Regions from separate parts of the Bradyrhizobium sp. USDA 372 genome, predicted to be linked through region 3. Evidence: predicted binding sites of a transcription regulator. Region 3 holds the regulator's gene; each other region holds the start of a gene.
The links. Region 3 encodes PhoB, which activates phosphate uptake and scavenging genes when phosphate is short. Its sites were predicted from a motif close to TGTCATNNANCTGTCAT; they were not measured.

Region 1: the regulator PhoB is predicted to act here: its motif matches at 6,818-6,834, upstream of AB7M16_RS36320 (DUF47 domain-containing protein).
Region 2: the regulator PhoB is predicted to act here: its motif matches at 5,695-5,711, upstream of AB7M16_RS36690 (RNA degradosome polyphosphate kinase).

The regions. Positions count from the first base shown of each region.
Region 1 covers NZ_JBRJHR010000001.1:7,796,181-7,806,085, forward strand. Annotated here, with positions in the region: gene AB7M16_RS36275 (glutathione S-transferase N-terminal domain-containing protein) at 1-209, shown strand, start outside; gene AB7M16_RS36280 (tRNA-binding protein) at 217-588, opposite strand; gene AB7M16_RS36285 (ArsC family reductase) at 695-1,054, shown strand; gene AB7M16_RS36290 (hypothetical protein) at 1,058-1,705, opposite strand; gene AB7M16_RS36295 (ABC transporter ATP-binding protein) at 2,043-2,798, shown strand; gene AB7M16_RS36300 (ABC transporter ATP-binding protein) at 2,791-3,537, shown strand; gene AB7M16_RS36305 (ABC transporter substrate-binding protein) at 3,593-4,813, shown strand; gene AB7M16_RS36310 (branched-chain amino acid ABC transporter permease) at 4,889-5,752, shown strand; gene AB7M16_RS36315 (branched-chain amino acid ABC transporter permease) at 5,754-6,722, shown strand; gene AB7M16_RS36320 (DUF47 domain-containing protein) at 6,878-7,522, shown strand; gene AB7M16_RS36325 (anion permease) at 7,532-8,536, shown strand; gene AB7M16_RS36330 (hypothetical protein) at 8,612-9,649, shown strand; partial or broken gene sugE (quaternary ammonium compound efflux SMR transporter SugE) at 9,695-9,905, opposite strand, start outside.
Region 2 covers NZ_JBRJHR010000001.1:7,871,362-7,881,266, forward strand. Annotated here, with positions in the region: gene AB7M16_RS36670 (sulfur globule protein precursor) at 1-214, opposite strand, end outside; gene ndk (nucleoside-diphosphate kinase) at 530-952, shown strand; gene AB7M16_RS36680 (TerC family protein) at 994-1,854, shown strand; gene ppx (exopolyphosphatase) at 1,916-3,418, opposite strand; gene AB7M16_RS36690 (RNA degradosome polyphosphate kinase) at 3,434-5,623, opposite strand; gene AB7M16_RS36695 (chromosomal replication initiator DnaA) at 5,768-6,445, opposite strand; gene AB7M16_RS36700 (CDP-alcohol phosphatidyltransferase family protein) at 6,537-7,079, opposite strand; gene purM (phosphoribosylformylglycinamidine cyclo-ligase) at 7,235-8,308, shown strand; gene purN (phosphoribosylglycinamide formyltransferase) at 8,308-8,961, shown strand; gene AB7M16_RS36715 (cold-shock protein) at 9,182-9,388, opposite strand; gene AB7M16_RS36720 (autotransporter outer membrane beta-barrel domain-containing protein) at 9,767-9,905, shown strand, end outside.
Region 3 covers NZ_JBRJHR010000001.1:3,547,027-3,556,931, reverse strand. Annotated here, with positions in the region: gene AB7M16_RS16905 (ATP-binding protein) at 1-1,144, shown strand, start outside; gene pstS (phosphate ABC transporter substrate-binding protein PstS) at 1,295-2,308, shown strand; gene pstC (phosphate ABC transporter permease subunit PstC) at 2,518-3,507, shown strand; gene pstA (phosphate ABC transporter permease PstA) at 3,512-4,357, shown strand; gene pstB (phosphate ABC transporter ATP-binding protein PstB) at 4,354-5,175, shown strand; gene phoU (phosphate signaling complex protein PhoU) at 5,187-5,903, shown strand; gene phoB (phosphate regulon transcriptional regulator PhoB) at 5,918-6,625, shown strand; gene AB7M16_RS16870 (GcrA family cell cycle regulator) at 6,896-7,408, opposite strand; gene AB7M16_RS16865 (acetylornithine transaminase) at 7,869-9,077, shown strand; gene argF (ornithine carbamoyltransferase) at 9,077-9,905, shown strand, end outside.

The sequences.
Region 1 (9,905 bases), 4.2 Mb from region 3:
TGCATCTCGCCGGCCGGCAATGGTTCATGGACGATGACTACACCATCGCCGACATCTCCATGCTCGGCTGGGTGCGCAATCTCATCGGCTTTTATGGCGCCGGCGATCTCGTCGAGTTCACCCAGTTCAGGGCGGTCGGTGACTGGCTCGAGCGCGGGCTTGCGCGTCCGGCGGTGCAACGCGGATTGAACATTCCGCAGCGGCCGTAGGCCATCCCTAGAACAGCCGCCCGCCGTTCGGCACCGGCTTGCTCGGCTGCACCAGCACGACCTTGCCGTTGGCATCGGGGAAGCCGAGCGTCAGCACCCCGGAGACGACCGGGCCGATCTGGCGCGGCGGGAAATTGACGACGGCCGCGACCTGTTGCCCCACGAGGGTTTCGAGCGGGTGGTTTTCAGTGATCTGGGCCGAGCTCTTGCGCACGCCGATGGCGGGGCCGAAATCGATCCACAGCCGCCACGCCGGCTTGCGCGCTTCCGGAAACGGTTTTGCGTCGACGATGGTGCCGACACGGACGTCGACCGCGAGAAAAGTGTCGAAATCGATGGTCGGTGCGGCGGCTGCGGCGGGATCGTGGGTGACGTGCATGGTGATGTCCGTTTAAAGAGTTGGCGCGTGCCGCAATATTGTCGCGCGACGCGGAGTTTCGTACAACGCCACGCACATCACCGATACGCCATGCGCGAGGACTGTCTTGCCCACCATCATCTACGGCATCAAGAACTGCGACACCATGAAGAAGGCCCGCGCCTGGCTCGATGCCCATGGCGTGGCGTACGCGTTTCACGACTACAAGGCCGCGGGTGTGGAGAAGGACAGGCTCGAGCAGTGGACCGACAAGGTCGGTTGGGAGACCCTGCTCAATCGCGCCGGGACGACCTTCAAGAAGCTCCCCGATTCCGACAAGGAAGGCCTCACCGAGAAGAAGGCGCTGGCATTGATGCTAGCGCAACCATCGATGATCAAGCGGCCGGTGCTCGAAATCGGCAGCAAGCTGCTGGTCGGCTTCAAGCCGGATATCTATGCCAAGGAGGTCGGTGGCAAGGCGCGCTGACGGCTAGTTCAGCTCGATGATCTCGTTGGAAATAGCGGGGCCCGGCTGGTCCGCGAACTCGACCGTCTCGGCGGGTGCGATGCGGCCGGGGGCGCGATGAAACAGCTCGCGGTCGATCACGGCCCGCAGCTTCGGGCGCGGCAGCGCGTCATTTCCGCGCATCAGATTCTTGATCTCGAAGCCGCCGTCCTCGCAGAAGGTCTTCACTGACGCGATGACGTGGCTGACTCTGCCGTCGGTCAGGAACGGCAGCAGCAGCCGCTCATACGCGACGATGCGGCCATAGGTGTCGTCGACGTCGGCAACGCTGTAGACCGGAAGGGCGCGCGCGACGCATTCGAGATAGACCGGCACCACGTAGGGTGCGAGCCGAGGTCCGACATAGTCATCGAGCGAAACGCCCTTGCCGGTATGCCCATAGGCGCGCGAGATGCGCGTGCCTTCGCTCTGGATGACGAGACGCGGCGTCGGCGTCGAAAGCTCCACCGTATAGTAGATCAGATCCGACAGCTCCTCCTCGAGCCGTGCGGGCTGATACTCCCAGATCGCCGGAACGATCTGCTGACGCGCATAAAGTCGCAGCCACGTGTTCAGGAGATCGCGCTGCCGGATCGACTTGACGACGGAGGGAGCCGCGCTTGCAAAATCCAAAGCAATTTCTCCGCACGTGAAAACCCGCGCATGATCGGGCTTGCGGGGAAATTATTGATGAAGGCTGGCGCGGGAGACGAAAGACCGTTAACGACGGCTTGATGGCCGGTGCCTTGCGAACCGGGAAGGCCGGGCAGGCACGACATCGACCTCTGCGACTAAGGGAGCATTTGTATCCCAGCCGAAGGCCTGACCTGCTCAGCTTTCCGCCTTGCCTAACCCCCGTCACCTCCGGCATATTCCGCGCCCGGAGGCGGCGCCCCGGTGGGCTGCAAGTCCTCCGGACAGCCGAAGCAACAAGGACAGCCACGCGCCGCGCGGGCAGGGGGAAAACTGTTTGGCCGATGAGTTCATTCTCGAAACGGAAGGCTTGACCAAGGAGTTCGCGGGCTTCTTCGCCGTCCGCGACGTTGCGCTCAAGGTTCGCCGTGGGAGCATTCATGCGTTGATCGGCCCGAACGGGGCCGGCAAGACGACCTGCTTCAATCTCTTGACCAAGTTCCTCAAGCCGTCGGCCGGGAAAATCCTGTACAAGGGGCAGGACATCACCGCGATGGCGCCGGCGGATGTGGCCCGCATGGGGCTGGTCCGTTCGTTCCAGATTTCGGCGGTGTTTCCCCATCTCACCGCGCTGGAGAACGTCCGCGTCGCGCTGCAGCGCCAGCATGGCTCCTCGTTCGACTTCTGGCGCTCCAAGTCGGTGCTCAACCGCTTCAACGATCGCGCGCGCGAGCTTTTGAGCGACGTCGGCCTCAGCGAGTTTGCCAATACGCCCGCGGTCGAGATGCCCTATGGGCGCAAGCGGGCGCTCGAGATCGCAACCACGCTCGCGCTCGACCCGGAGATGATGCTGCTCGACGAGCCGATGGCCGGCATGGGCCACGAGGACATCGACAAGATCGCCGCGCTGATCAAGCGCATCTCCGCGAAATACACCATCCTGATGGTCGAGCATAACTTGAGCGTCGTGGCCAACCTCTCCGACATCATCACCGTGCTGACGCGCGGGCAGGTGCTCGCGCAGGGCCATTACTCAGAGCTCACCAAGGACGAGCGCGTCAAGGAAGCTTACTTGGGAGCCGGTCATGCCTGACACTGCGATCGCCGAGGCTCCGGCCAAGGCTGCGACCGGCGGGAACATCCTGCAAGTCCGCAACCTCGAAGCCTGGTACGGCGAGTCCCACATCCTGCACGGGATCAATTTCGACGTGAATGCGGGCGAGGTCGTCACCCTGCTCGGGCGTAACGGCGCCGGCAAGACCACCACGCTGAAGTCGATCATGGGCATCATCGGCAAGCGTGCCGGTTCGGTGAAGTTCAACAACCAGGAGATCATCCGCGCGACCTCCGACAGGATCGCGCGTATGGGCATCGCCTTCTGCCCGGAAGAGCGGGGCATATTCTCCAGTCTCGACGTCCGCGAGAACTTGATGCTGCCGCCGGTGATCCGTGAAGGCGGATTGTCGCTCGAGCAGATCTTCGAGTTGTTCCCGAACCTGAAGGAGCGGCTGAACAGCCAGGGCACCAAGCTCTCGGGCGGCGAGCAGCAGATGCTCGCGATCGCGCGCATCCTGCGCACCGGCGCGAGCTTCCTGATGCTGGACGAGCCGACCGAGGGCCTCGCGCCCGTCATCATCCAGCAGATCGGCCACACCATTGCGCGGCTCAAGAAGGAGGGCTTCACGATCCTTCTGGTCGAGCAGAATTTCCGCTTCGCCTCCACCGTCGCCGACCGCTATTACGTGGTCGAGCACGGCAAGATCATTGACGGATTTTCCAATTCCGAGCTTGCCGCCAACATGGACAAGCTCCACACCTATCTCGGTGTGTAGCCGAGCAGGGCGGACGATCGAGAGTAACTATCAAAGGAATATTGGGAGGCTGATTATGAAGCACGGCATTTCGGCAATGTTGCTCGGGACGGCCCTGGCGCTCGGCGCGGCAGGTGGCGCGGTCGCGCAGGACAAGAACATCAAGATCGGCGTGCTGACCGACAATTCGGGACTTTATGCCGACCTCGGTGGCGCTGGCTCGACCGTCGCCGCACAGATGGCGATCGAGGATTCCGGGCTCGCTGCCAAGGGCTGGAAGCTCGACCTGATCTCCGCCGACCATCAGAACAAGCCCGACATCGGCTCCACGATTGCCCGGCAATGGATCGACGTCGAGAAGGTCGACATCTTCATGGATGTGCTGAACTCCGGCGTTGCGCTGGCGGTGAACAACATCGTCAAAGAGAAGAATTCCATCCTGATCAACACAGGTGCGGCGACGTCGGATCTCACCAACGCGCAATGCTCGCCGAACACGGTCCACTGGGTCTATGATACCTATATGCTGGCCAACAGCACCGGGCAGGCGCTGGTGAAGGCGGGCGGCGACACCTGGTATTTCCTCACCGCGGACTACGCCTTTGGCCATGCCCTCGAGCGCGACACCGCCGCGGTCGTGGTGAAGTCGGGCGGCAAGGTGATCGGCAATGTCAAGCATCCGCTGAATACTGCCGACTTCTCGTCGTTCCTGCTTCAGGCGCAGGCCTCCAAAGCCAAGATCATCGGCATGGCGAATGCCGGCGGCGACACCACCAACACCATCAAGCAGGCAGCGGAGTTCGGCATCGTCTCCGGCGGCCAGAAGCTTGCGGGCCTGCTGCTCTTCATCACCGACGTGCACTCGCTCGGTCTGAAGGTGGCGCAGGGCCTGAACTTCACCGAGACCTTCTATTGGGACATGAACGACGGTACGCGCGCGTTCTCCAAGCGCTTCTCCGAGCGCATGAAGAACAAGGCGATGCCCTCGATGGTGCAGGCCGGCGTCTACTCGGGTCTGCTGCATTATTTCAAGGCGCTGGAGGCGATGGGCGGCAACCCGCATGACGGGGCCAAGGTGGTCGCCAAGATGAAGGAGATGCCGACGGAGGATCCGCTGTTCGGCAAGGGAACGATCCGTGCGGACGGCCGCAAGCTACATCCCGCCTATCTGTTCGAGGTCAAAAAGCCCGAGGAATCCAAGGCGCCCTGGGACTATTACAAGCTGATCGGCACGACCCCCGGCGACCAGGCCTTCCGGCCGCTGTCGGAAAGCGCCTGTCCTCTGGTGAAGAAGTAACGGTGAACGATGCAGGCCGGTGCGCAACGGCGCCGGCCTGTTGTTGAGGAATAAAAGGGACCGGGTGCGGGATCGATGCAGGCTCTTTACGCTCAGCTACTGGTGGGACTGATCAACGGCTCGTTTTACGCGCTGCTCAGCCTCGGGCTTGCCGTCATCTTCGGCATGCTCAACATCATCAATTTCGCTCACGGCGCGCTCTACATGATGGGCGCCTTCGTCGCCTATTTCCTGTTGAACCTCGGCGGCATCAATTATTGGTGGGCGCTGTTGCTGGCGCCGATAATCGTCGGCATCTTCGGCATGATCCTGGAACGGACCATGCTGCAATGGCTGACCGGGCTCGATCATCTCTACGGCCTGCTCCTGACCTTCGGCATCGCGCTGATCGTGCAGGGCGTGTTCCAGAACTATTTCGGCTCCTCGGGTCTGCCTTACGCCATTCCCGACCAGCTCAGGGGCGGCATGAATCTCGGCTTCATGTTCCTGCCGATCTACCGCGGCTGGGTCGTCGTGTTCTCGCTGGCGGTGTGCCTCGCGACCTGGTTCCTGATCGAGAAGACGCAGCTCGGCGCTTACCTGCGCGCCGCCACCGAAAATCCGACGCTGGTGCGCGCCTTTGGCATCAACGTGCCGCGCATGATCACGCTCACCTACGGTCTCGGCGTCGGTCTTGCCGCGCTCGCCGGCGTGCTCTCGGCACCGATCAACCAGGTGCGGCCGCTGATGGGCGCCGACCTCATCATCGTCGTGTTCGCGGTGGTCGTGATCGGCGGCATGGGTTCGATCATGGGCTCCATCATCACCGGCTTCGCGCTCGGTGTGATCGAGGGCCTGACCAAGTATTTCTACCCCGAGGCCTCCAACACCGTCGTGTTCGTGCTGATGGTGCTGGTGCTCCTGGTGAAGCCAACGGGATTGACGGGAAGGGCGGCCTGAGATGACAACCCTGACGGACGACACGCTGCCGACGACCCCGCGCGCGATGCGCGACGAGATGACCGTGTTCGTGGCGATGGCGCTGCTGCTGGCAGCGGTGCCGTTCACGGGCCTCTACCCGTTCTTCGTGATGCAGGCGCTGTGCTTTGCGCTGCTCGCCTGCGCGTTCAACCTGCTGGTCGGCTATGGCGGCCTGCTGTCGTTCGGCCACGCCATGTTCTTGGGGACAGCCGGCTATTGCAGCGCGCATGCGCTGAAAGTGTGGGCGCTGCCGCCGGAGCTCGGCATTCTCGTCGGCGTGGCCGCGGCGTTCGTGCTCTCGATCATCACGGGCTACATCTCAATCCGCCGCCAGGGCATCTATTTCTCGATGATCACGCTGGCGCTGTCGCAGCTGTTGTACTTCATCTATCTCCAGGCCCCGTTCACCCATGGTGAGGACGGCATCCAGGGCATCCCGCAAGGACGCATGTTCGGCCTGCTCGATCTCTCCAAGCCGACGGTGCTGTACTATGTCGTGCTGGTCGGCTTCCTCGCCGGCTTCCTCCTGATCTTCCGCATCATCAACTCGCCGTTCGGCGAGGTGCTGAAGTCGATCCGCGAGAACGAGCAGCGCGCGATCTCGCTCGGCTACCGCACCGACCAGTACAAGTTCCTGGCCTTCGTCCTGTCGGGGACGCTCGCCGGCTTTGCCGGCGCGCTGAAGGTGTTCGTGGCGCAGAACGCCTCGCTCACCGACGTGCACTGGTCGATGTCGGGCGAGGTCGTGCTGATGACCCTGGTCGGGGGGCTCGGCACCATTTTCGGTCCCGTGGTCGGCGCCTTCGTGATCATCGCCATGCAGCAATATCTGGCGGGTTTCGGCCAGTGGGTGACGGTGATCCAGGGCGCGATCTTCGTGGTCTGCGTGCTCACCTTCCGCCGCGGCGTCATCGGCGAAATCGCGCATTACTTCCGGCGGTCGCTCTAAGCGGCTGATATTGCACCAATTTCAATGGTGCAGGAAAGCGGTGGATGATCCGGCTCCGCGGGCGTGAGATGACGCGCGCGGATCGAAAATGGTCTATGACAGTTTTATGACAGCCCCTCGCGGGCCTGACCATTTTCAACCGGTAGCCAATCCCCATGATGCGATGGTTTCGTGCGTTCCTGCCCAAGGAAGAACGGTTCTTCGACCTGTTCGACCGACATGCCCAGACCGTGATCCAGGGCGCAATCGCCCTGCAGGGCATGCTCAATGGAGGTGAGGAGACGCCGGTCTATTGCCAGCGCGTCAACCAGTTCGAGAACGACGCGGATAACATCACCCGCGAGGTGCTGACGGCGGTGCGCCGCACCTTCATCACCCCGTTCGACCGCGGCGACATCAAGAACCTGATCACCTCTCTGGACGATGCCATCGACCAGATGCAGCAGACAGCCAAGGCCGTGATGCTGTTCGAGGTGCGCGCCTTCGAGCCGCCGATGCGCGAGATCGGCGGACTCCTGATCGAATGCGCCAATCTGGTGGGACGCGCGCTGCCTTTGATGCAGTCGATCGGTCCGAACGTCGCCATGCTGACCGCGATCACGGAAGAGCTCGGCAAGCTGGAGGGCCGGGTCGACGATCTCCACGATATCGGCCTGAAGGAGCTGTTCCTCAAGCATCGCGACGGCAATGCGATGGATTTCATCGTCGGGGTCGAGATCTACGATCATCTCGAGAAGGTGGCCGACCGCTTCGATGACGTTGCGAACGAAATCAACAGCATCGTCATCGAGCAAGTATAGGGCCTCGCCGTGGATGCCGCGTTGGGTCTTCCCGTCCTGGTCGGCTTGATCGCCGTCGCGCTGCTGTTCGACTTCCTGAACGGCCTGCACGACGCCGCCAATTCGATCGCGACCATCGTCTCGACCCGCGTGCTGCGGCCGCAATTCGCGGTGTTCTGGGCCGCCTTCTTCAATTTCATCGCCTTCCTGGTGTTCGGGCTGCACGTCGCCCAGACCATCGGCACCGGCATCATCGATCCCGCGGTCGTCGACGCCCAGGTGATCTTCGCGGCGCTCGTCGGCGCCATCGTCTGGAACCTCGTGACCTGGGCGCTCGGCATTCCGTCCTCGTCCTCGCACGCGCTGATCGGCGGGCTGGTCGGCGGCGGCATGGCCAAGGCCGGCATTTCCGCCGCGGTGTGGAGCGGCCTGTCCAAGACCGTGCTGGCGATCGTGCTGTCGCCGCTGGTCGGCTTCCTGCTCGCGATGTTGCTGGTGGCGATCGTGTCCTGGGCGTCGGTGCGCTCGACGCCGTTCGCGGTCGACCGCGCCTTCCGCATCCTGCAATTCGCCTCCGCCTCGCTCTATTCGCTCGGCCATGGCGGCAACGACGCGCAGAAGACCATGGGCATCATCGCGGTGCTGCTCTATTCGCAGGGCCATCTCGGCAGCGACTTCTCGGTGCCGTTCTGGGTGGTGCTGTCCTGCCAGGCGGCGATGGCGCTGGGCACGCTGATGGGCGGCTGGCGCATCGTCCGCACCATGGGCCTGCGCATCACGAAATTGACGCCGATGCAGGGCTTTTGCGCCGAGACCGGGGGCGCGGCGACGCTGTTCATGGCGACCTATCTCGGGGTTCCCGTCTCGACCACCCACACCATCACAGGCGCCATCGTCGGCGTCGGCGCCGCCCGCCGCGTCTCGGCGGTGCGCTGGAACGTCGCCAGCTCGATCGTCTATGCCTGGGTGATCACGATCCCGGCCTCGGCCATCGTGGCCGCGCTGACCTGGTGGGTGGTCCAGATCTTGCGGTGAGAACTATCGCAACGGTGCTTTGTTGCTTACAGTCCAAGTAAGATCGTCCTCGACCGATTTATAGGATGAGATGCGATGACAAGGACATCGGCATGGAGCAGCATGACTCGTCTCGGTTTCCCCGCGGAAGATTGGACCGCAGATCTGTTTCGGCGCCTGGGATATAGCGTCAGTCAGAACATTCTCATTGCTGGAGTTCAGGTTGACCTTACGATTGAACGTGACGGTGTGAGTGCTCCGGTCGAAGTTATGTTTTACGATCGATTGGTTCCGTTGAGTTTGATCAAGCAAAAGATAGTTCGCCTACGTCCGCTGGTCGAGTTGGCTAGCTACGACAAACCTATTATCGCAGTGCTCGGAAAAGCTACAACACAGGCTAAAGAATTTGCGTTGGACGTGTTCGGAGCAAACGTATGGGACTTGGAAGTTCTGCGACAGAAGTCGCAAGCACATCCAGACCTCTCAAAGAGGCTCGAGAAACTTCTCGGCGAGAAGCAGAGAGCAGTCCAATCGTCGAGAGGCAATGACACGACCGACGAGCCTGATGAATCCCTGCAAATTACGGTAACGCGTCAATCAGAGGCTGATCGACTCATCGCCAAGTTGGCGCGTCATAAGGAAAAGGGAGGCCTGACACCTCGCGAATATGAGGAGTTATGCCAGGAGACCGTCACATTTCTCTTTGATCCGGACCTCTATGGCTTCGAAAAGCAAGCGCAGACGTCGGATGGGGGCAATCGCTACGACTTCATTTGTCGAATAAGATCGGGAAATTCGTTTTGGGATTCTATTAGAAATGACTTTCGAACAAGATCGGTCCTATTTGAGTGCAAGGACTACGAAGACCTGATAACCGCGGATCAAGTGTATTCAACTGAGAGATATCTGTTCTCAGGCGCACTGCGGACCGTCTGCTTCTTGCTGTCACGGAAGGGACCGGACGAAGGATGCAAGCGCGCCGCGCAAGGCGCTCTTCGCGAGTCGGGAAAGCTCATACTTCTGCTGTCGAACGACGATTTGGTCGAAATGCTGAAATTGGCTGCCGATAAGGAAGGCCCGACTAATTTTCTGGACGAAAAGATTTGGCAATTCGTCGTTACACTGCCTCGCTAGCAATCGAGGTCGTTACGTAACTATTTGACCGATTTGCCTTTTTGACTAAGTAACGTATCTCAGCCCCGCGATGCCGGCGACGATCAGGCCGATGCTGGCGAGGCGGAAGGCCGTGGCCGGCTCGCCGAACAGGACAATGCCGAGCGTCGCCGTGCCGACCGCGCCGATGCCGGTCCAGACCGCATAGGCGGTTCCGACGGGCACGATTTGAGCGCAAGTCCGAGCAGGATGACGCTACCGGCCATGGCCGCCAGCG
Region 2 (9,905 bases), 4.3 Mb from region 3:
GGGTCGGGACCAGCCGGCGCACATAGCAGCCGCCATAACCGTAGGAGACGGGAGCATAGTAGCGCGGACCGCCCCAGCGGTAGCCGCCGTGCCAGCCGCCACCGCCATGCCAGCCCGGGCCGCCGCCATGCCAATGAGCGGAGGCCGAGGTCGGCGCCAGCGCGGCACCGAGCGCAACCGCGGCGACAGCGGCAAGCGAAAGTTTCCTCAACATGGTGATCTCCTCAAAACTGCCCGGCGCGGGGGAATCCGCGTCGATGGAAAGGCCTCCGAAACGGTCCGCCTGACGATCGGGCTTCGGTTTCGATGGAGCCACCTTACGCTGGCGAAGCTGAACCGGACCCTCACGGCGGTTTCAGATTGGGTTCATCTGGGTGAAATTGTTGTCATCCAAGCCGAAATCGGACGCCGGCCGCCTGCGGCGAAGCGCCTGTGAGGCCGTTTCGGCGGTCGCTTGCCGTCCGGCAAAGGCGCCGATATAAGCCCCGCAACTCGACAACCACCCGCCTTCTTCCCCAAGGACAATATTATGGCCATCGAACGCACGTTCTCGATCATCAAGCCCGACGCGACCGAGCGTAACCTGACCGGCGCGGTCAATGCCGTGATCGAGAAGGCAGGCCTGCGCATCGTGGCGCAGAAGCGCATCCGCATGACCAAGGAGCAGGCCGAGACCTTCTACGCCGTCCACAAGGCGCGCCCCTTCTTCGGCGAGCTCGTGGCGTTCATGACCTCCGGCCCGGTCGTGGTTCAGGTCCTGGAAGGCGAAGGCGCGATCGCCAAGTACCGCGAGGTGATGGGCGCGACCGATCCGTCCAAGGCCGCCGAGGGCACCGTGCGCAAGCTCTACGCCAAGTCGATCGGCGAGAACTCGGTGCACGGTTCGGATGCGCCGGAGACCGCCGCGATCGAGATCGCGCAGTTCTTCTCGGGCAACGAGATCGTCGGCTGATCCAGCCGGCAGGTTAGAAACAACGGGCGAAAGGACTCATTGTGGACTGGCTCTGGCAGATCTTCGATCCCGCTACGATCGGGGCATTCTTCACCCAGTTCCGCAACGAGATGGCTGCGCCGACCTTCTGGATCGCGGTCGGCAAGATCATCTGGATCAACATCCTGCTCTCCGGCGACAATGCGCTGGTGATCGCGCTCGCGTGCCGCGGCCTCTCGCCGCGGCATCGGCTGTGGGGCATGATCTTCGGTGCCGGCGCAGCGGTGATGCTGCGGATCATCTTCACCGGTATCGTCGCCACCCTGATGGAGTTGCCGTATCTCAAGCTGGTCGGCGGCCTTGCGCTGATCGTGATCGCGGCCAAGCTCCTGGTGCCGGAACACGATGACGATGACGACGTCGACGCTGCCGCGCATCTGTGGCAGGCGATCCAGATCGTCGTGGTCGCCGACATCGTCATGAGTCTCGACAACGTCATTGCGGTCGCCGCCGCGGCCAATGGCAGCGTGCCTCTGCTGATCCTCGGCCTTGCCATCAGCGTGCCGCTGATCGTCGCCGGCGCGGCGCTGATTATGGCGCTGCTGGAAAAGCTGCCGGTCCTGGTCTGGGCTGGCGCGGCATTGCTCGGCTGGATCTCGGGCGAGGTGATCGCGACCGATCCCGGCGTCGCGCCGCGACTGCACACGCTGTTCGAGGGCCCGTTCGGCGCCTCGCTCGACGCCATACTGGGGGTATTCCGCATCCCGCCGCAATTCGGCCATGGCGGGGCCGGCCCCGAATTTCTCTGCGCCGCACTCGGCGTCCTCGTCGTGCTGGTGGTCGGCACCATCTGGCGCCGGCGCAGGCTGACCGCCGTCGCGCTGGCATCCTCCGAGCAGCACGCGAAGGCTTCGGCGGAATAGAGTTTTCCGAGGATTGCTGTTCAGCTCTCCCGCAGGGAGAGGCGAGCACTCGCCGCCATTGTCAGCGCCGCACGATCGATCCCGAGCGGCCGATCAGGCGGGCGAGCTGACGGAAGCGGCTGCCGACGCGATCGGCGACGAGGTCGCCGAGCCGGTGCTCGAACACCAGCATCAATTTGCGGCCCTGGCTGCGGAAATGCGTGGCGGGCAGCACGCCGGGACGTGCAGCCGAGATCAGATGCGCGACGCGGAATGCAGCGCCCAGGAGGCGCGCGCGTTCGAGTTGCGCCGGCGTCAGCAGCTCCTGCATGGTGGCCGGCGGCTGGTTCTCCTCGCTGAGGCCGGCATAGCGATAGAACACCGACAGGCCGACGAAGGCGCGTTCGGTGTGGGTGATCGCGCCGAAATTGCCGTTGACGACGAGGCTGAGCGTCTGTTCGCCGCGATGATCGGGATGCACGCGCCAGCCGATGTCGGAGAGCAGGCACGCGGTGTGGCGGAGGCGACGGTCCTCTTCCGTCTCGCGCAGCTTGACGACGCGCACCAGGCGGTCGGTCCAGGCGATCAGCTCCCGCGCGTGTTTGGCTGAACGCGACAGCAGCTGGTTCAGCTCCTCGGCCGCGCAGATCAGCCCGTCCTTGGTCCGTTCGGACTCCGACAGCTTCTCGTGCAACAGGCCCTCGCGCACGCCGAAGGTCGAGAACACGATCGTCTTGGGTTTTGCGACCCGGATGATGTGCTCGAGCACCAGCGCCGCATAGGTGAGGAGAGGGCGCCGCGCATCGGCGACGATCTCGATGTCGGCAAGCATGTTGGCGGCGGCGAGGCGCCGCAGGCGGCGCGAGAAGTCGAGCGCTTCAGCAGCCGGGATGGAATAGCCGTGCATCACCTGGAGCGGATAGCCGCTCTGGATGATGTGGATGCGCGCGAGCGCGCGCCAGGTGCCGCCGACGGCGTAGAAGGTGCGGCCGCGGCCTGCAGTCAGCTGCGGCACCTCGTCGATCTCCTCGCGCACGATGCGATCGGCACGCTTGAGCGATTTGTGCGCGAGATCCTGGAGCGCGAGACCGCCGAGCGGCAACGTCACGCCGCTGCGCACCGCGTTCCTGCGCACGTCGATCAGCTCGAGCGAGCCGCCGCCGAGGTCGCCGACGATGCCGTCGGGGAGGTGGATGCCGGAGATCACGCCGAGCGCCGAGAGCCGCGCCTCCCGCGGGCCCGACAGGATCTCGATCTTCACCGCGCAGATGCGCTCGGCCTTGGCGATGAAATCGGGACCGTTGGAGGCGTCGCGGCACGCCGCAGTCGCGATCGCGAACACGCGTCCGACCTGCATCACCCGGCAGAGCGCGCGAAACCGTTTCAGCGAGGTCAGCGCCTTGTCGACGGCGTCGGGCGCAAGCAGGCCCGTGCTCTGCACCTCGCGTCCGAGGCCGCACAGCGTCTTCTCGTTGAAGATCGGGATGAGGCTGCGCGCCAGCGCCTCGTAGACGACGAGGCGGACCGAGTTGGAGCCGATGTCGATAACCGCGACGCTCGAGCCGCGCTTGCGCGGCCGCTTCACGTCGCAAATCCCCGATCAGGATTGATGGCGTTCGTTCCGGCGCGTGAGACGACGCGGCGAGGATTCCTTGAGCGACTTTCCACGGCCAGACAGACTCGGATTCGTCATGAAGTAGTTGTGGACGTTGAAAGGCTCCTCGCCCTTCGCGGTCTTCATACGCGTTGAAGACCCATCCGGCAACAACTGCCAGCTCTGCTCATTGTCCTTCAGGTTCGCGACCATGATCTGTTCGAGAACCTGCTGATGCACCGTCGGATTTTGCAGCGGACACAGCACCTCGACGCGGCGGTCGAGGTTTCGCGGCATCATGTCGGCAGAGGAGATATACACAGCCGCTTTCGCGCTCGGCAGGCCCTGGCCCATGCCGAAGCAGTAGATTCGGCCATGTTCCAGGAAACGGCCGATGATCGACTTGACGCGGATGTTCTCCGACAGGCCGGGAATGCCGGGCCTGAGGCAGCAGATACCTCGCACCACGAGCTCAACCTGGACGCCGGCCTGGGACGCCTCGTAGAGCGCATCGATGATGTCGGGGTCGACCAGCGCATTCATCTTCATCCAGACCGCGCCCGGACGGCCGTGCCGCGCATGCGCGGTCTCGCCCTGGATGTGCTCGATGATGCGCTTGCGCAAGGTCAGCGGCGACACGGCCATCTTTTCCAGATCGCTCGGCGCGGCATAGCCGGTGATGAAATTGAACACGCGCGCGGCATCGCGGCCGATGGTCGGGTCCGAGGTGAAGTAGGAAAGGTCGGTGTAGATGCGCGCGGTGACCGGGTGATAGTTGCCGGTGCCGGTGTGGACGTAGGTCGTCAGGCTGCCGCCCTCGCGGCGCACCACCATCGAGAGCTTTGCGTGCGTCTTCAGTTCGAGGAAGCCGTAGACGACCTGCACGCCGGCGCGTTCGAGATCGCGCGCCCAGCGGATGTTGGCTTCCTCGTCGAACCGCGCTTTCAGCTCGATCAGTGCAGTGACGGATTTGCCGGCTTCGGCCGCTTCGGCGAGCGCGCGCACGATCGGTGAGTTGTTGGAGGTGCGGTAGAGGGTCTGCTTGATCGCGACGACATCGGGGTCGCGCGTGGCCTGCTGCAGGAACTGCACGACGACGTCGAACGACTCATAGGGATGATGGACGATCAGGTCCTTCTGCCGGATCGCGGCAAAGATGTCGCCGCCATGCTCGCGCACGCGTTCGGGATGGCGCGGCACGTAAGGGGTGAATTCGAGGTCGGGGCGGTCGAGCCGGGTCAGCTGCGAGAGCTCGTTCATCGCCTGCACGCCGTCGACCAGGAACACCTCGTCGTCGGCGGCCGAGAGCGCGTGCTGCACGAAGCTGCGCAGCTCCTCCGGCATCTTGGCGTCGATCTCGAGCCGGATCACCGATCCGCGGCGGCGGCGCTTCAGCGCGGTCTCGAACAGGCGGACGAGGTCTTCGGCCTCTTCCTCGATTTCGAGCTCGGAGTCGCGAATGATCCGGAAGGCGCCATGGCCGTGCAGATTGTAGCCGGGGAACAGGCGATTGATGAACAGGGCAGTGGCCTGTTCCAGCGAGATCAGGCGCACCGTGCCCTCCGCCGGTAGGCGGATGAAGCGGTCGATCTTGCCGGGCATGCGGATCAGCGCGTTCATCTGCTTGCCGTCGGCGGCGCGCGTGAGGTGCAGCGCGATGGTGAAGCCGAGGCTCGGAATGAACGGGAAGGGGTGGGCCGGATCGATCGCCAGCGGCGTCAGCAGCGGGAACACGTTGTTGAGGAAGTAGTCCTCGATCCAGGTCCGTTCAGCCTTGGTGACGTCCTTGCCGTCGACCAGCACGATGCCGACATCGGCCAGCGTGCCGCGCAGGTCGCGCCAGATCGCCTGCTGGTCGGAGGCGAGCTGGGAGACGGTGCGGTTGATCAGCGCGAGCTGCTCGGACGGCGTCAGGCCGTCGGGGCTGCGTTCGGCAATGCCCTCGCGCACCTGGGCCTTGATGCCGGCAACGCGGACCATGAAGAACTCGTCGAGGTTATTCGCCGAAATCGACAGGAATCGCACCCGCTCCAGCACGGGGTGACTGGGGTTGACCGATTCCTCCAGGACGCGGCGGTTGAAATGCAGCCAGGACAGCTCGCGGTTGATGAACCGCTCGGGGCTGGACGCGATGGCCGGGAGGCCCTCGGTTTCCGGGGCTTTCTCTTTGGTTTCAAGAGCTTGCGCAGAGTCCATTAGAAGTCGGTCCATCCAGTTCACCCAATTGCGACTTAAGCGCAAAATCGGCGGGAGCATGTGTTAGAGCGATGACGTTTCGATGACATTGATGTTCCGCCGCCGCCCCGCGTCAAGCGGGCTTCAGGGAGGCCTGCGAGCCGGTCAGGCGTCCCGGAGCAGCTCGGCGGCCAGTGCCCGGGTGACGGGACGGCCGAGCCGCAGGGCTTCGCTGTCGAGCAGCTCGATGGCCCGGCGGGCGGCGGCCGAGGACCGTTCCAGGCGGGTGGCGAGATAGCCGACCACGCTCTCGTCCACATTCAGCTGGCGGTCGGCGCAGAACTTGACGATGAGGCCGCGGAACAGCTGGTCGTCGGGCGGCAGCAGCGTGACCACCGGAACGGCGCGCAGGCGCGAGCGCAGGTCGCGCAGCTCGATCTGAAGCGCGGCCGGTGCCTCGCGCCCGGTGAAGAGGACGTAGGCGCCGTCCTCGCGGGCGAGATTCATCAGGTGAAACAGGGCGCGCTCGTCGAAGTCCCCAGCCTTGAGATCCTCGACCACCAGCGCGCCGGTGGCGAGCGCGCCGGGCACGGCCGCCGCGGTCAGCGCATTGGCGGTGGTCGAACGGGCGCCAGCGTCCTCGGCCCAGATCGCGGCGAGATGGCTCTTGCCGCTGCCCTCCGGGCCCGCCAGCCACATGATCCGGTTCGGCCATTCCGGCCAGCTGTCGATCAGGCCGAGACCGGCCGCGTTGGCGGGGCCTTCGAGGAAGTTGTCCCGGCTGAGGCTCTCCGCATGCGGAAGTGCAAACGCCAATTGTCGGGGATGAACGCGGCCTGCCACGCTTGCTTTGCTCCATGCCGGCGCGCCGGCCGGTTCGAAGAGAATTCGATTTGATCGAGCGGAGATGGCCTTTACGAGGCCGCTTCCACTTTCATTTGGCCTCGATCGTGCTCATGTGCCGCAGCCACTCGACGAGATAGAGCGACACGGAGGAGAGCGTGAGGACCGTGACGAGACCCATCAGGATGATATCATAGGGCGCGGGCTTGAAGCCGAAGGCAAGCGCCGCCAGCACCAGGGCTGCGAACGCCACTTGCGCGACCGTGTTGAGCTTGGACACTTTCGACGGCTTCATCTCGACCGGCCGGTCGAACAGCCAGGACACGATCACGGCGGCGACGATCATGATGTCGCGCGAGACCACCAGGATCACGATCCAGCGCGGGATCGCGCCCCAGATGCCGAGCGCCATGTAGATCGAGACCAGCAGCGCCTTGTCGGCGAGCGGATCGAGCAGGGCGCCCAGCTCGCTCGTCATGTTGAAACGCTTGGCCAAGAACCCGTCCACGGCATCGCTGATGCCGGCGATGAGGAAGACGGCGAACGCGACCTCCATTTGGCTCGATACGATGGCCCAGACGATGATCGGGACCAGCATGATGCGGCCCAGGGTAATGATGTTCGGAATACTCACGCAGCGCTTCCCGGCACCGGTTCTGATCTCAAATCCGGCCCGTTGCAGGCTGAACCGGTTGATATGTCTACATAGTATAGCGGGGAGCGCCATGCGAGCCATTGCGCGTCCCCGGAATTCGACGTAACCAGCCGCAAACCCACTGGAAATCGGGCATGACCGACCGCAAAAACGGCCTCACTTACGCCGATTCAGGCGTCGATATCGACGCGGGCAACCGCCTGGTCGACCTGATCAAGCCGATGGTGCGCGCCACCGCACGGCCGGGCGCCGATGCCGAGATCGGCGGCTTCGGCGGCCTGTTCGACCTCAAGGCGGCCGGCTTCAAGGATCCGGTCCTCGTGGCCGCGACCGACGGCGTCGGGACCAAGGTCAAGATCGCGATCGAGACCGGGCTGCATGGCGGCATCGGCATCGACCTCGTCGCCATGAGCGTCAACGACCTCGTGGTGCAGGGCGCCGAGCCGCTGTTTTTCCTGGACTATTTCGCCTGCGGCAAGCTCGACCCCGAGGCCACTGCGGCGATCGTCGCAGGCGTTGCAGAAGGATGCCGCGAATCCGGCTGCGCGCTGATCGGCGGGGAAACCGCCGAGATGCCCGGCCTCTACAAGGACGGCGACTACGACCTCGGCGGCTTTGCCGTCGGCGCCGCCGAGCGCGGTACGTTGTTGCCGCGAAAGGACATCGCCGCGGGCGATGCCGTGATCGGTCTCGCTTCGTCCGGCGTGCATTCCAACGGCTTCTCGCTGGTCCGCAAGATCGTCGAGCAGTCGGGCCTCAGCTTCGAGGCGCAGGCGCCGTTCGCGCCGGTGATGACGCTCGGCGGCGCGCTGCTGACGCCGACCAGGCTGTACGTCAAATCCTGCCTGCGCGTTATCCGGGAGACCGGCGCGGTGAAGGGGCTCGCCCACATCACGGGCGGCGGCTTCACCGACAACATCCCGCGCGTGCTGCCCAAGCACCTCGGCGTCGGCATCGATCTGGCACGCCTGCCGGTGCTGCCGGTGTTCAAATGGCTGGCCGCGCAGGCCGGCATTGCCGAGCTGGAAATGCTGCGCACCTTCAATTGCGGCATCGGCATGATCGCGATCGTCGAGCCCGACAAGGTCGACAAGGTGATCGAGGTCTTCACCGACGCCGGCGAGACCGTGGCGCAGCTCGGCACCGTGATTCCGGCCGAGGGCGAGCACCGCGTCGTCTATAACGGCCATCTCGACATGGCGCTGTGATGAAGCGCCGCGTCGCCATCCTGATTTCCGGGCGCGGCTCCAACATGGCCGCCTTGATCAGGGCAGCCGCTGCCGCCGATTTTCCGGCGGAGATATCGCTCGTCATCTCCAACAAGGCCGATGCGCTCGGCCTCGAACGTGCCCGGGCGGGCGGCGTGACCACGGAGGTGATCGAGAGCAAGCCGTTCGGCAAGGACCGCGCCGGCTTCGAGAAGGTGCTGCAGGCCGCGCTCGACAAGCACGGCATCGAGCTGATTTGTCTGGGCGGCTTCATGCGCCTGTTCACGGCCGAGTTCACAAAAGCCTGGTATGGGCGGATGCTCAACATCCATCCCTCGCTGCTGCCGTCGTTCCCCGGCCTCGACCCGCACGGCCAGGCCCTGCGCGCGGGCGTCAAGCTGTCCGGCGCGACGGTGCACTTCGTCATCCCCGAGACCGATGCCGGCCCGATCGTGATGCAGGGCGCGGTTCCCGTCAGCGACCACGACACCGCGGAGACGCTGTCCGAGCGAATCCTCGAGGTCGAGCACCGCATCTATCCCGAGGCGCTGCGGCTGCTCGCGACCGGCAAGGTCCGGATCGAGGGCGATGTCTGCAAGACGGCGGGAAGCGCGGCGTCGGAGAATTTCTTGGTTGCGCCGGTGGTGCGCTGAAGAGCCGCCCCGTCCCGTCATTGCGAGGAGCTCTTGCGACGAAGCAATCCAGAATCGCTCCGCGGAAAGATTCTGGATTGCTTCGCTTCGCTCGCAATGACGGAATATGTGGCGCGTGCGAGCCGAACCATGAACCTACGCGCAACGGGCGAGCCCCCAAACAAGATCCCCCGGCAGAGCCGGGGGCAACGTCATGATCGCTCGCTTGCCGCGAGAGACATCAGGAAACCTTGAGGTTCTCCGCGGACGACTTGCCGCGGTTCTCCACGAGGTCGAATTCAACCACCTGGTTCTCGTTGAGGGTGGAGAGTCCGGCACGCTCGACCGCGGAGATGTGGACGAACACGTCCTTGTCGCCGCCGTTCGGCTTGATGAACCCATAGCCCTTGGTCGGGTTGAACCATTTGACGGTGCCCTTTTGCGGCATCGCTCGTCTCCTCCACTAGATATAAAAAAGACGCGGCCGCTTTTCGCGTGCCACGCCACAAACGGTCTTGCGGAAGTCTGTTCGAGTCTTGAGGCGCAATGTCGCGAAACGCACAGCCAAGCGGCCAATTCCGATTGTGACCGATATTGCAACATGAAAATCGTCGCCTAGCAAGCCGCGCGAGGATTTCAAGACCAGGCCAGCTGCCTTCAAGCGCAATTTGCGACCTGTGGCAGCAGAACCACAATCAGTGCAATAGCCTTGGCCGTCATGCGCCGACCGGTTGACCCCTCGTGGCAGTTCGGCACAAATCGCCGCTAGCGCCGCAGACCGTGTTGCATTTTTGCGCGCCGCCACTTCGCTACGGGATTCATGGTCATGCGCTGCGCCGCGCAGCTCTCCGGGACACGGCAGACGATCGGGCTGGACCGCGTCCGCCGGATCGCCGCTGCGCTTGCGATGGCGTTTGCGCTGGTCGTGACCATGGCGGCGGTGAGCCCCAGCTTCGCGCAAAGCC
Region 3 (9,905 bases):
CCTCTGCATCGCGGCGGCCGCCTTGATCCCGTGGCGGCTGCACGATCCCGCCGCCTCCCGCGACGACGTCAGGCGCATCAACCCGGTTGAGAGCGCGGCGGTGGCCGCGGTGGTTGCCGGCATGCCGGATCCGGCGGTGCTGCTCGACCGCGCCGGCCGCGTCGTCCACCTCAATGCCGCGGCCGCCCAGCTCGCGCCGGCGCTGCGCCGGAACGAGCTCGCCCAGTTCGCGCTGCGCTCGCCGGAGATCATCACCGCGCTGCGCGAGGCCATCGCGACCACCGAGCCGCGGCGCGCGACCTATCTCGATCATGTTCCGGTCGATCGCTGGATGGAGCTGATCATCACGCCGGTACCGGTGCCGACCAGCTTCGGCGGCACCGACAAATGCATGCTGATGACCTTCCACGACCAGACGCCGCTGCGCCGGGTCGAGGAGATGCGCGCCGATTTCGTCGCCAATGCCAGCCATGAGCTGCGCACGCCGCTCGCCGCACTGTCCGGTTTCATCGACACGCTGCAGGGCCAGGCCAAGGACGATCCAAAGGCACGCGAGCGCTTCCTCGGCATCATGCACAATCAGGCGACGCGCATGGCGCGCCTGATCGACGATCTTCTGTCGCTGTCGCGGGTCGAGCTGTCGGCCCATGTCCGGCCGGACACCCTGGTCGATCTCGTCCCGATCATCCGCCAGGTCGCCGACGGGCTCGAGCCGCTGGCGCGCGAGCGTCAGGTCGAGGTGGACATCCACCTGCCGGAGCCGCCGGTGATGATCGCGGGCGACCGGGAGGAACTGCTCCGCCTGTTCGAGAACCTGATCGAGAACGCGCTCAAATATGGCGCCTCGGGCGGACGCGTCATCGTGTCGCTGACATCGAGCGCGGCCACTGATGGAACTCAGGAAATCCGGGTCATGGTTCGCGATTTCGGCCCTGGCATCGCGCCCGAGCACCTGCCCCGGCTGACCGAGCGCTTCTACCGGGTGGATGTCGGCGACAGCCGCTCGCAGGGCGGCACCGGGCTCGGATTATCGCTGGTGAAACATATTCTTAACCGTCATCGCGGTCGGCTTCTGATCGAAAGCGTGCCCCGGCAGGGCGCCACTTTTACCGCCTGTTTTCCCCAGGCCAAGACGCCGGCTTAGACCCAAAAATCAAGCGATTTCAGTCGGTTGACTGTGTCATCCAGCTGTCACGAAACCTTCGTAAAAGCACAGCCGACCGCTCCTAAAGGGGCGGCGCGGGGAGCGCGATCGGGCGCGGATGGCGCTTCGCTCCCCTGTATGGAGACCAGCATGAATTTCCTCAAAACTCTCGTCGCTGCTGGCTTGGTCGCCGCATCGGCGACGGCAGCCTTTGCTGCCGACATCACGGGTGCCGGCGCGACGTTCCCGTTCCCGATCTATTCGAAGTGGGCTGACGCCTACAAAAAGGAGACCGGCAACGGTCTGAACTATCAGTCGATCGGCTCCGGCGGCGGCATCAAGCAGATCCAGGCCAAGACCGTGACCTTCGGCGCCAGCGACGCGCCGCTCAAGGCCGAGCAGCTCGAGAAGGACGGCCTCGTCCAGTGGCCGATGGTGATGGGCGCGATCGTCCCTGTCGTCAACCTCGAGGGCGTGAAGCCCGGCGAACTGGTGTTCGACGGCGAGACCCTGGCCAACATCTATCTCGGCAAGATCACCAAGTGGGATGATGCCGCGATCAAGAAGCTCAATCCGAACGCGAAGCTGCCCTCGGAGGCGATCACCGTGGTCCGCCGTTCGGACGGTTCGGGCACCACCTTCAACTTCACCAACTACCTCTCCAAGGCCAGCGCGGACTGGAAGAGCAAGGTCGGCGAGGGCACCGCGGTCGAGTGGCCGGTCGGCGTCGGCGCCAAGGGCAACGAAGGCGTGTCGGGCAATATCAGCCAGACCAAGAACTCGATCGGTTACGTCGAGTACGCCTATGCCAAGCAGAACAAGCTGACCTACACCGGTCTCGTCAACAAGGCCGGCAAGCCGGTTCAGCCGACCGTCGAGGCCTTCCAGGCGGCCGCCTCCAACGCCGACTGGGCCAAGGCGCCCGGCTATTACGTCATCCTGACCGACCAGCCCGGCGAGAAGTCCTGGCCGATCACGGCGGCGACCTTCATCCTCATGCACAAGTCCGCCACCGACAAGGCGGCCTCGCAGGAAGCCATCAAGTTCTTCCGCTGGGCCTTCAAGAACGGCGGCAAGGCGGCTGAAGAGCTCGATTATATCCCGATGCCGGACAGCGTCGTCCAGCTGATCGAGAAGACCTGGGCTGCCGAGATCAAGAGCTAAGTAGAGCTCTCGTGTCCCGGACGCGGTGCGGCCCTGGCGATGCAAAGCATCGTCCAGTGTGCCGCTCCGCAGAGCCGGGACCCACAAGCACCAGGCCCCGGATCAGCAGCGCACCGCTTCGCGCTGCACCGCATCCGGGGCACGGGACCGCCACCAACAACAAGCGTATATACGTATATAAATGGGTACAGGGGATCGGCGTGGCTGAGATGGCTGTCGAGAGCAATGTGATTGATGCTGCCGGTCCATATGATCGCGCCAAGGCCTTGAGCGCGTTCAAGCTCGGCGACGTCACCTTCTACTGGATCACGCGGTTGTCCGCGATCTCGGTGCTGCTGATCCTCGGCGGCATCATCATCTCGCTGATCGTCGGTGCGTTCCCGGCGATCAAGGAATACGGCATCTCCTTCCTGTGGACGCAGCGCTGGGCGCCCTCCGCCGATCCGCCGGTGCTTGGCGCGCTCGGGCCGATCTACGGCACGCTCGTCACCTCCTTCATCGCGATGCTGATCGCCATTCCCGTCGGTCTCGGCATTGCGATCTTCCTCACCGAGCTCTGCCCGCAATGGCTGCGCCGCCCGATCGGCATGGCGGTGGAGCTGCTCGCCGGCATCCCCTCGATCATCTACGGCATGTGGGGCTTCTTCGTGCTCGGCCCGTTCCTGGCCAACACCTTCCAGCCCTTCATGATCAGGGTGTTCGACGGTGTTCCCGTGCTGGGCGCGATCTTCGCGGGTCCCCCGTCCTATCTCAGCCTGTTCAACGCCGCCCTGATCCTCGCCATCATGGTGCTGCCTTTCATCACCTCGATCTCGGTCGATGTGTTCAAGACGGTGCCGCCGGTGCTGAAGGAAGCCGCCTATGGCGTCGGCTGCACCACCTGGGAAGTCGTCCGCAGCGTCGTGATCCCCTACACCCGCGTCGGCATCATCGGCGGCGTCATGCTGGCGCTGGGCCGTGCGCTCGGCGAGACCATGGCGGTGACCTTCATCATCGGCAATTCGTTCAAGATCTCCTCGTCGATCTTCGCGCCGGGCACCACGATCTCGGCCGCGATCGCATCCGAGTTCGCCGAGAGCGACGGCCTGCACCAGTCCGGCCTGATCCTGCTCGGCCTCCTGCTGTTCGTGCTGACGTTCTTCGTGCTCGCGGCCGCCCGGTTGATGCTGCTGCGCCTGGAAACCAAGGCGGGGAAGTGAAGTCATGAACCCGATCTATTCGCGCCGCCGCCGCTGGGACATCGTCATTCGCGGTCTCTGCATCGCAGCCGCTGCGTTCGGCGTCACCTGGCTCGCGCTGATCCTGATGACGTTGCTCTACAACGGCCTGGCCGGGCTCAACCTCCAGGTCTTCACCGAGAACACGCCGCCGCCCGGATCGAACGAAGGCGGTCTGCTCAACGCCATCGTCGGCTCGCTGATCATGACCGTGATCGGCGTCGGCATCGGCGCGCCGCTCGGCCTGTTCGCCGGCACCTATCTTGCCGAATACGGCCGCAACGACAAGCTGACCTCGGTGATCCGTTTCATCAACGACATTCTCCTGTCGGCGCCCTCGATCATCATCGGCCTGTTCATCTACGGCGCGGTGGTGGTGCCGATGCGGGGCTTCTCGGCGATCGCGGGCAGCCTCGCGCTCGCCGTCATCGTGATCCCGGTCGTGGTGCGCACCACCGAGGACATGCTGCTGCTGGTGCCGAATCCGCTGCGCGAGGCGGCCTCTGCGCTCGGTCTGCCGCGCTCGCTGGTGATCAAGCGCATCGCCTATCGTGCCGCGCGTTCGGGCCTCATCACCGGCGTGCTGCTGGCGACCGCCCGTGTCGCGGGCGAGACCGCACCGCTGTTGTTCACGGCGCTGTCGAACCAGTTCTTCAGCCTCGGCCTGAACAAGACGATGGCGAACCTACCTGTCACCATCAACAACTTCGTGCAGAGCCCCTACGAATATTGGAAGCAACTCGCCTGGAGCGGCGCGCTGCTCATCACCCTGACCGTGCTTGCCCTGAACATTGGCGCGCGCATCCTTGGCGCCGAGAGGACTGCAAAATGAGTGAAATGTCTGTTTCCGTCAGCGCGCCGACCGTTCATCCCGGCTCGCAGCCGCTGCCCGAGGCGCCCGCCAAGGTCACCGCGCGCAACCTGAATTTCTACTACGGTGAGCACCACGCGCTGAAGAACATCAATCTGACGCTCGGCACCAACCGCGTCACGGCGTTCATCGGCCCGTCGGGCTGCGGCAAGTCGACCCTGCTGCGCATCTTCAACCGGATGTACGACCTCTATCCGGGCCAGCGCGCCACCGGCCAGCTGCTGCTCGACCAGACCAACATCCTCGACGCCAAGCTGGACCTCAACCTGTTGCGGGCCCGGGTCGGCATGGTGTTCCAGAAGCCGACGCCGTTCCCGATGACGATCTACGAGAACATCGCCTTCGGCATTCGTCTGTACGAGAAGATCTCGAAGTCCGAGATGGACGGCCGCGTCGAGAAGGCGCTGCGCGGCGGCGCGCTGTGGAATGAGGTCAAGGACAAGCTCAATGCCTCCGGCCTGTCGCTCTCCGGCGGCCAGCAGCAGCGCCTCTGCATCGCCCGCACCGTCGCGGTGCGGCCCGAGGTGATCCTGTTCGACGAGCCTTGCTCGGCGCTCGACCCGATCTCGACCGCCAAGGTCGAGGAGCTGATCCAGGAATTGTCCGAGAATTACACGATCGCGATCGTCACCCACAACATGCAGCAGGCGGCGCGCGTCTCCGACAAGACCGCCTTCATGTATCTCGGCGAGTTGATCGAGTTCGACGATACCAGCAAGATCTTCACGTCGCCGAGCGATCGGCGCACGCAGGATTACATCACCGGCCGGTTCGGCTGAGGAGACGGAATATGGGTTCTGAACATACCGTAAAGGCCTTCGACAGCGACCTTCAGGAGCTCACTCGCCTGGTCGCCGAGATGGGCGGCATCGCCGAGCGCATGATCGTCGATTCCGTCGACGCGCTGATCCGCCGCGACGTGGCACTCGGCCAGCGCGTCGTCACCACCGACGCCGATCTCGACGCGCTGCAGAAGCGCATCGAGGAGCGCGCCGTGCTCACCATCGCCCGCCGCCAGCCGATGGCCGTCGACCTGCGCGAGATCGTCGGCGCCATGCGCGTTGCGACCGATCTCGAGCGCATCGGCGATCTTGCCAAGAACATGGGCAAGCGCGTCGCGGCGCTGGAGACGGATTTCCATCCGCTCAAGCTGTTCCGCGGCCTGGAGCACATGACAGACCTCGTGCAGCAGCAGGTCAAGAGCGTGCTCGACGCCTATGCCGCGCACGATTTGCCGGCGGCGATGGCGGTGTGGAAGGGCGACGAGGAAGTCGACGCCATCTGCACCTCGCTGTTCCGCGAGCTCCTCACCTACATGATGGAGGATCCGCGCAACATCTCGTTCTGCATCCACCTGATGTTCTGTGCCAAGAACATCGAGCGGATCGGCGACCACGCCACCAACATCGCCGAGACCGTGTTCTACATGATCGAGGGCCAGGCGATCACCGACAAGCGGCCGAAGGGCGACATGACGACCTTCGCCACGACGGTGCCGAATACCTAAGGAGCGACGACAACATGGGCGCACGCATTATGGTGGTAGAGGACGAGGAAGCTCTCACCGAGCTTCTCCGCTACAACCTCGAAGGCGACGGCTATGACGTCGAGACGGTGATGCGCGGCGACGACGCCGACACCCGCCTCAAGGAGCACATTCCCGATCTGATCGTGCTCGACTGGATGCTGCCGGGCCTGTCGGGCATCGAGCTGTGCCGGCGGCTTCGGACCCGTCCCGAGACCAAGCAGCTGCCGATCATCATGCTCACCGCGCGCGGCGAGGAGAGCGAGCGGGTACGGGGCCTCGCAACCGGCGCCGACGATTACATCGTCAAGCCGTTCTCGGTGCCGGAGCTGCTCGCGCGCGTGAAGGGTCTGCTCAGGCGCGCCAGCCCCGAGCGGCTCGCCACCGTGCTCGCCTATGGCGACATCGAGCTCGACCGCGACAAGCGCCGCGTGGCGCGCTCGGGCCGGCCGATCGATCTCGGCCCGACCGAATATCGCCTGCTGGAGTTCTTCCTGGAGCATCCCGGCCGCGTGTTCTCGCGCGAGCAGCTGCTCGATAGCGTCTGGGGCCGCGACATCTATATCGATGAGCGTACCGTCGACGTCCATATCGGCCGCCTGCGCAAGCTGCTCAATCTCGGCCGCGAGCAGGACCCGATCCGCACCGTCCGCGGCGCCGGCTACGCGCTGGATGATCGCTTCGCGAAGGCCGAGCAGACGTAGGCGTTTCGAGCTGTTGTTTGGCGAGCTGTGGCCACAATCTCAGCCGTCATCCCGGCGCGCGCGCAGCGCGAGCCCGGGATCTCAGCGCGAGCGCTTGCGCTCGTCGCGATCAACCCAAGGACTTTGTTTGGCGAAGACCCGGCGTGACCATCTCGCGCAGCAATTGCGCCCTGTGGTTATGGATCCCCGCCTTCGCGGGGATGACACTGAGTAGGTGGCGCCGTCATCGTGTGACGGCTGTAATCTCGGCGATCAACTAATCCCGCAAGCTCAGCGCGTGCTCGGCTTCGCCGGTGCGCGACGGCGGTCCGCTGCGGGCTGATAGGCCACGCGCGAATGCTGGGCGCAATAGGGCAGGCCCGAGAGCGCCTTGCCGCCGCAGAAGAAGAAATCCGGGCTCGAGGGATCGCCGACCGGCCAGTGGCAGGTCGCCTCGTTCAATTCCAGCAGCGACAGCCGCTGGCTCATCGGCACCACGTTGTCGTAGGTAACCGGCTCGGCTTCCACCTCGACCTCGAAGGCCTGCGCCAGCGCGGTGTTACCGCGCGCAACGGGTCGCGTCACGCGCATCATGTGCTGCGCGGGCCGTGCCTTGCGCGGCCGCGGCGCTGCCGATGAAGGGCTCTTGGCGCGGCCGGACAGGCCGAGCCGGTGCACCTTGCCGATCACGGCATTGCGGGTCACATTGCCGAGCTCCGCCGCGATCTGGCTGGCCGAAAGTCCGGCCTCCCAGAGCTTCTTCAGCTGCTCGACGCGATCATCGGACCAGGTCAAAACCGTCATTGCACCCTTTCCCTCGCAGCGCGCCTGCCATCCTGGAGCCTTCGCCGCGATTGCCTAAAGCCTTGAAAAACCCGTGCCGCCAGAATCCCTTAAGGCTCGCCGGGCGCGCTCAAGACGCCCGAACGTTTACGCCGGTACATGAGGACTTTTGGGATCAGAACTGCTGCACGAGATGTCGTATCTGACAGTCCAAACGCTACAATATGGCGTGACTCCCGCGCAAGAGTCCGCCGACTCGCTTCCACATGTTCCGTGGCGAAAAACCCGCAAAATCGGCACCGCAAGACTACGGATTCAGCGTTTCGCGAGGCTTTCCGGGCGGCATTGACACCCGTCTTTCCAAGCATAAGATAGTGCCACGTGCCGCCCTTAAAAGGCGGCACGTTTCGTTTTCCGGGGCCGGTCAATGGTGCGTTGCGCAATGCGTGCCTCACACCGTCCGCAACATTCAAGTGACGTCATGACTAACAGCGCCGCGCCGCATTTGCTCCCCGTCTTCGCCAGGGCCGACCTCGGTTTCGAGCGCGGCGAAGGCTGCTGGCTGATCGCGACCAATGGTGATCGCTATCTCGATTTCACCTCGGGCGTGGCGGTGAATGCGCTCGGCCACGTTCATCCCGCGCTGGTCAAGGCGTTGCAGGAGCAGGCGACGAAGCTCTGGCACATGTCGAACCTGTTCCAGAGCCCCGATGGCGAGAAGCTCGCAAGCCGCCTCTGCAATGAGAGCTTCGCGGACTTCGTGTTCTTCTGCAATTCCGGCGCCGAGGCGCTGGAAGGTGTGGTCAAGCTCGTCCGCCATCATCACTTCTCCAAGGGCCATCCGGAGCGTTATCGCATCATCACCTTCGAGGGTGCCTTCCATGGCCGCACGCTGGCGACGCTGGCTGCGACGGGATCTGCGAAATATCTCGAGGGCTTCGGTCCGCCGATGGACGGCTTCGATCAGGTGCCGCACGGTGACCTCGACGCCGTGAAGAAGGCGATCGGCCCGCACACCGCCGGCATTCTGATCGAGCCGATCCAGGGCGAGGGTGGCGTTCGTGCTGCACCTCCCGCCTTCCTGAAGGCGCTGCGCGAGCTCTGCAACGAGCGCGGCCTGTTGCTCGCCTTCGACGAGGTGCAGACCGGCATGGGCCGCACCGGCGAGCTCTTTGCCTACAAGCGCACCGGCGTCACACCGGACGTGATGTCGCTCGCCAAGGCGCTCGGCGGCGGCTTCCCGATCGGCGCGGTGCTGGCGACCGCGGATGCGGCCGCCGGCATGGGGCCCGGCTCGCACGGCTCCACCTTCGGCGGCAATCCGCTCGCGATCTCGGCTGCCAACGCCGTGCTCGACGTCATGCTCAAGCCCGGCTTCTTCGACCACGTGCAGAAGATGTCGCTGCTGCTCAAGCAGAAGCTCGCCTCCGTGATCGATCGTCACCCCGATGTCGTCAGCGAGGTGCGCGGCGAGGGCCTCTTGATCGGCATCAAGGCCGTGGTGCCCTCGGGCGATCTCGTCACGGCGCTGCGCGCCGAAAAGCTGCTCACCGTCGGGGCCGGCGACAATGTCGTGCGCTTCCTGCCGCCCTTGATCGTCACCGAAGCGGAAATCGAGGACAGCGTCGGCCGGCTCGAACGCGCCTGCACGGCGATCTCCTCCAGTCAGACCAAGCGGGCGGCAAGCTGATGAGCACGACGCCCAACAAAGCTCCAAAGCACTTCCTGGACATCAACGAGCTGCCGCTGTCGGAGCTCAAGAGCATGCTCGCCGCCTCTTCCGCCATGAAGGCGAAGCAGAAGGCGCAGCAGCCGGTCAGGCCGCTCGAAGGCAAGACGCTGGCGATGATCTTCGAGCGTCCCTCCACCCGCACCCGCGTCTCGTTCGACGTCGGCATGCGCCAGCTCGGCGGCGAGGCGATCATGCTCACCGGCGCCGAGATGCAGCTCGGCCGCGGCGAGACCATCGCCGACACCGCGCGGGTGCTGTCGCGCTATGTCGACGCCATCATGATCCGCATCCTCAATCACGATGCGCTGCTGGAGCTTGCGGCCAACGCCACGGTGCCCGTCATCAACGGCCTGACCCGGCGTTCGCATCCCTGCCAGGTGATGGCCGACCTCATGACCTATGAGGAGCATCGCGGCCCGATCGAGGGCAAGACGGTGGCCTGGACCGGCGACGACAACAACGTGCTGGCGTCCTGGGCCCATGCCGCCGAGCGCTTCAAATTCCAGCTCAACGTCGCAACGCCGCCGGAGCTCGCACCGAAAAAGGTCATGCGGGACTGGATCAAGGCGACGGGCGCGCCGATCGTGCTCGGTACCGATCCCGAGGCCGCGGTGCGCGGCGCCGATTGCGTCGTCACCGACACCTGGGTGTCGATGGGCGACAAGGAGGGCGAGCACCGTCACAACGTGCTCAAGCCCTACCAGGTCAATGCCAAGCTGATGTCGCTGGCCAAGGCGGATGCATTGTTCATGCACTGCCTTCCGGCCCATCGCGGCGAGGAGGTCA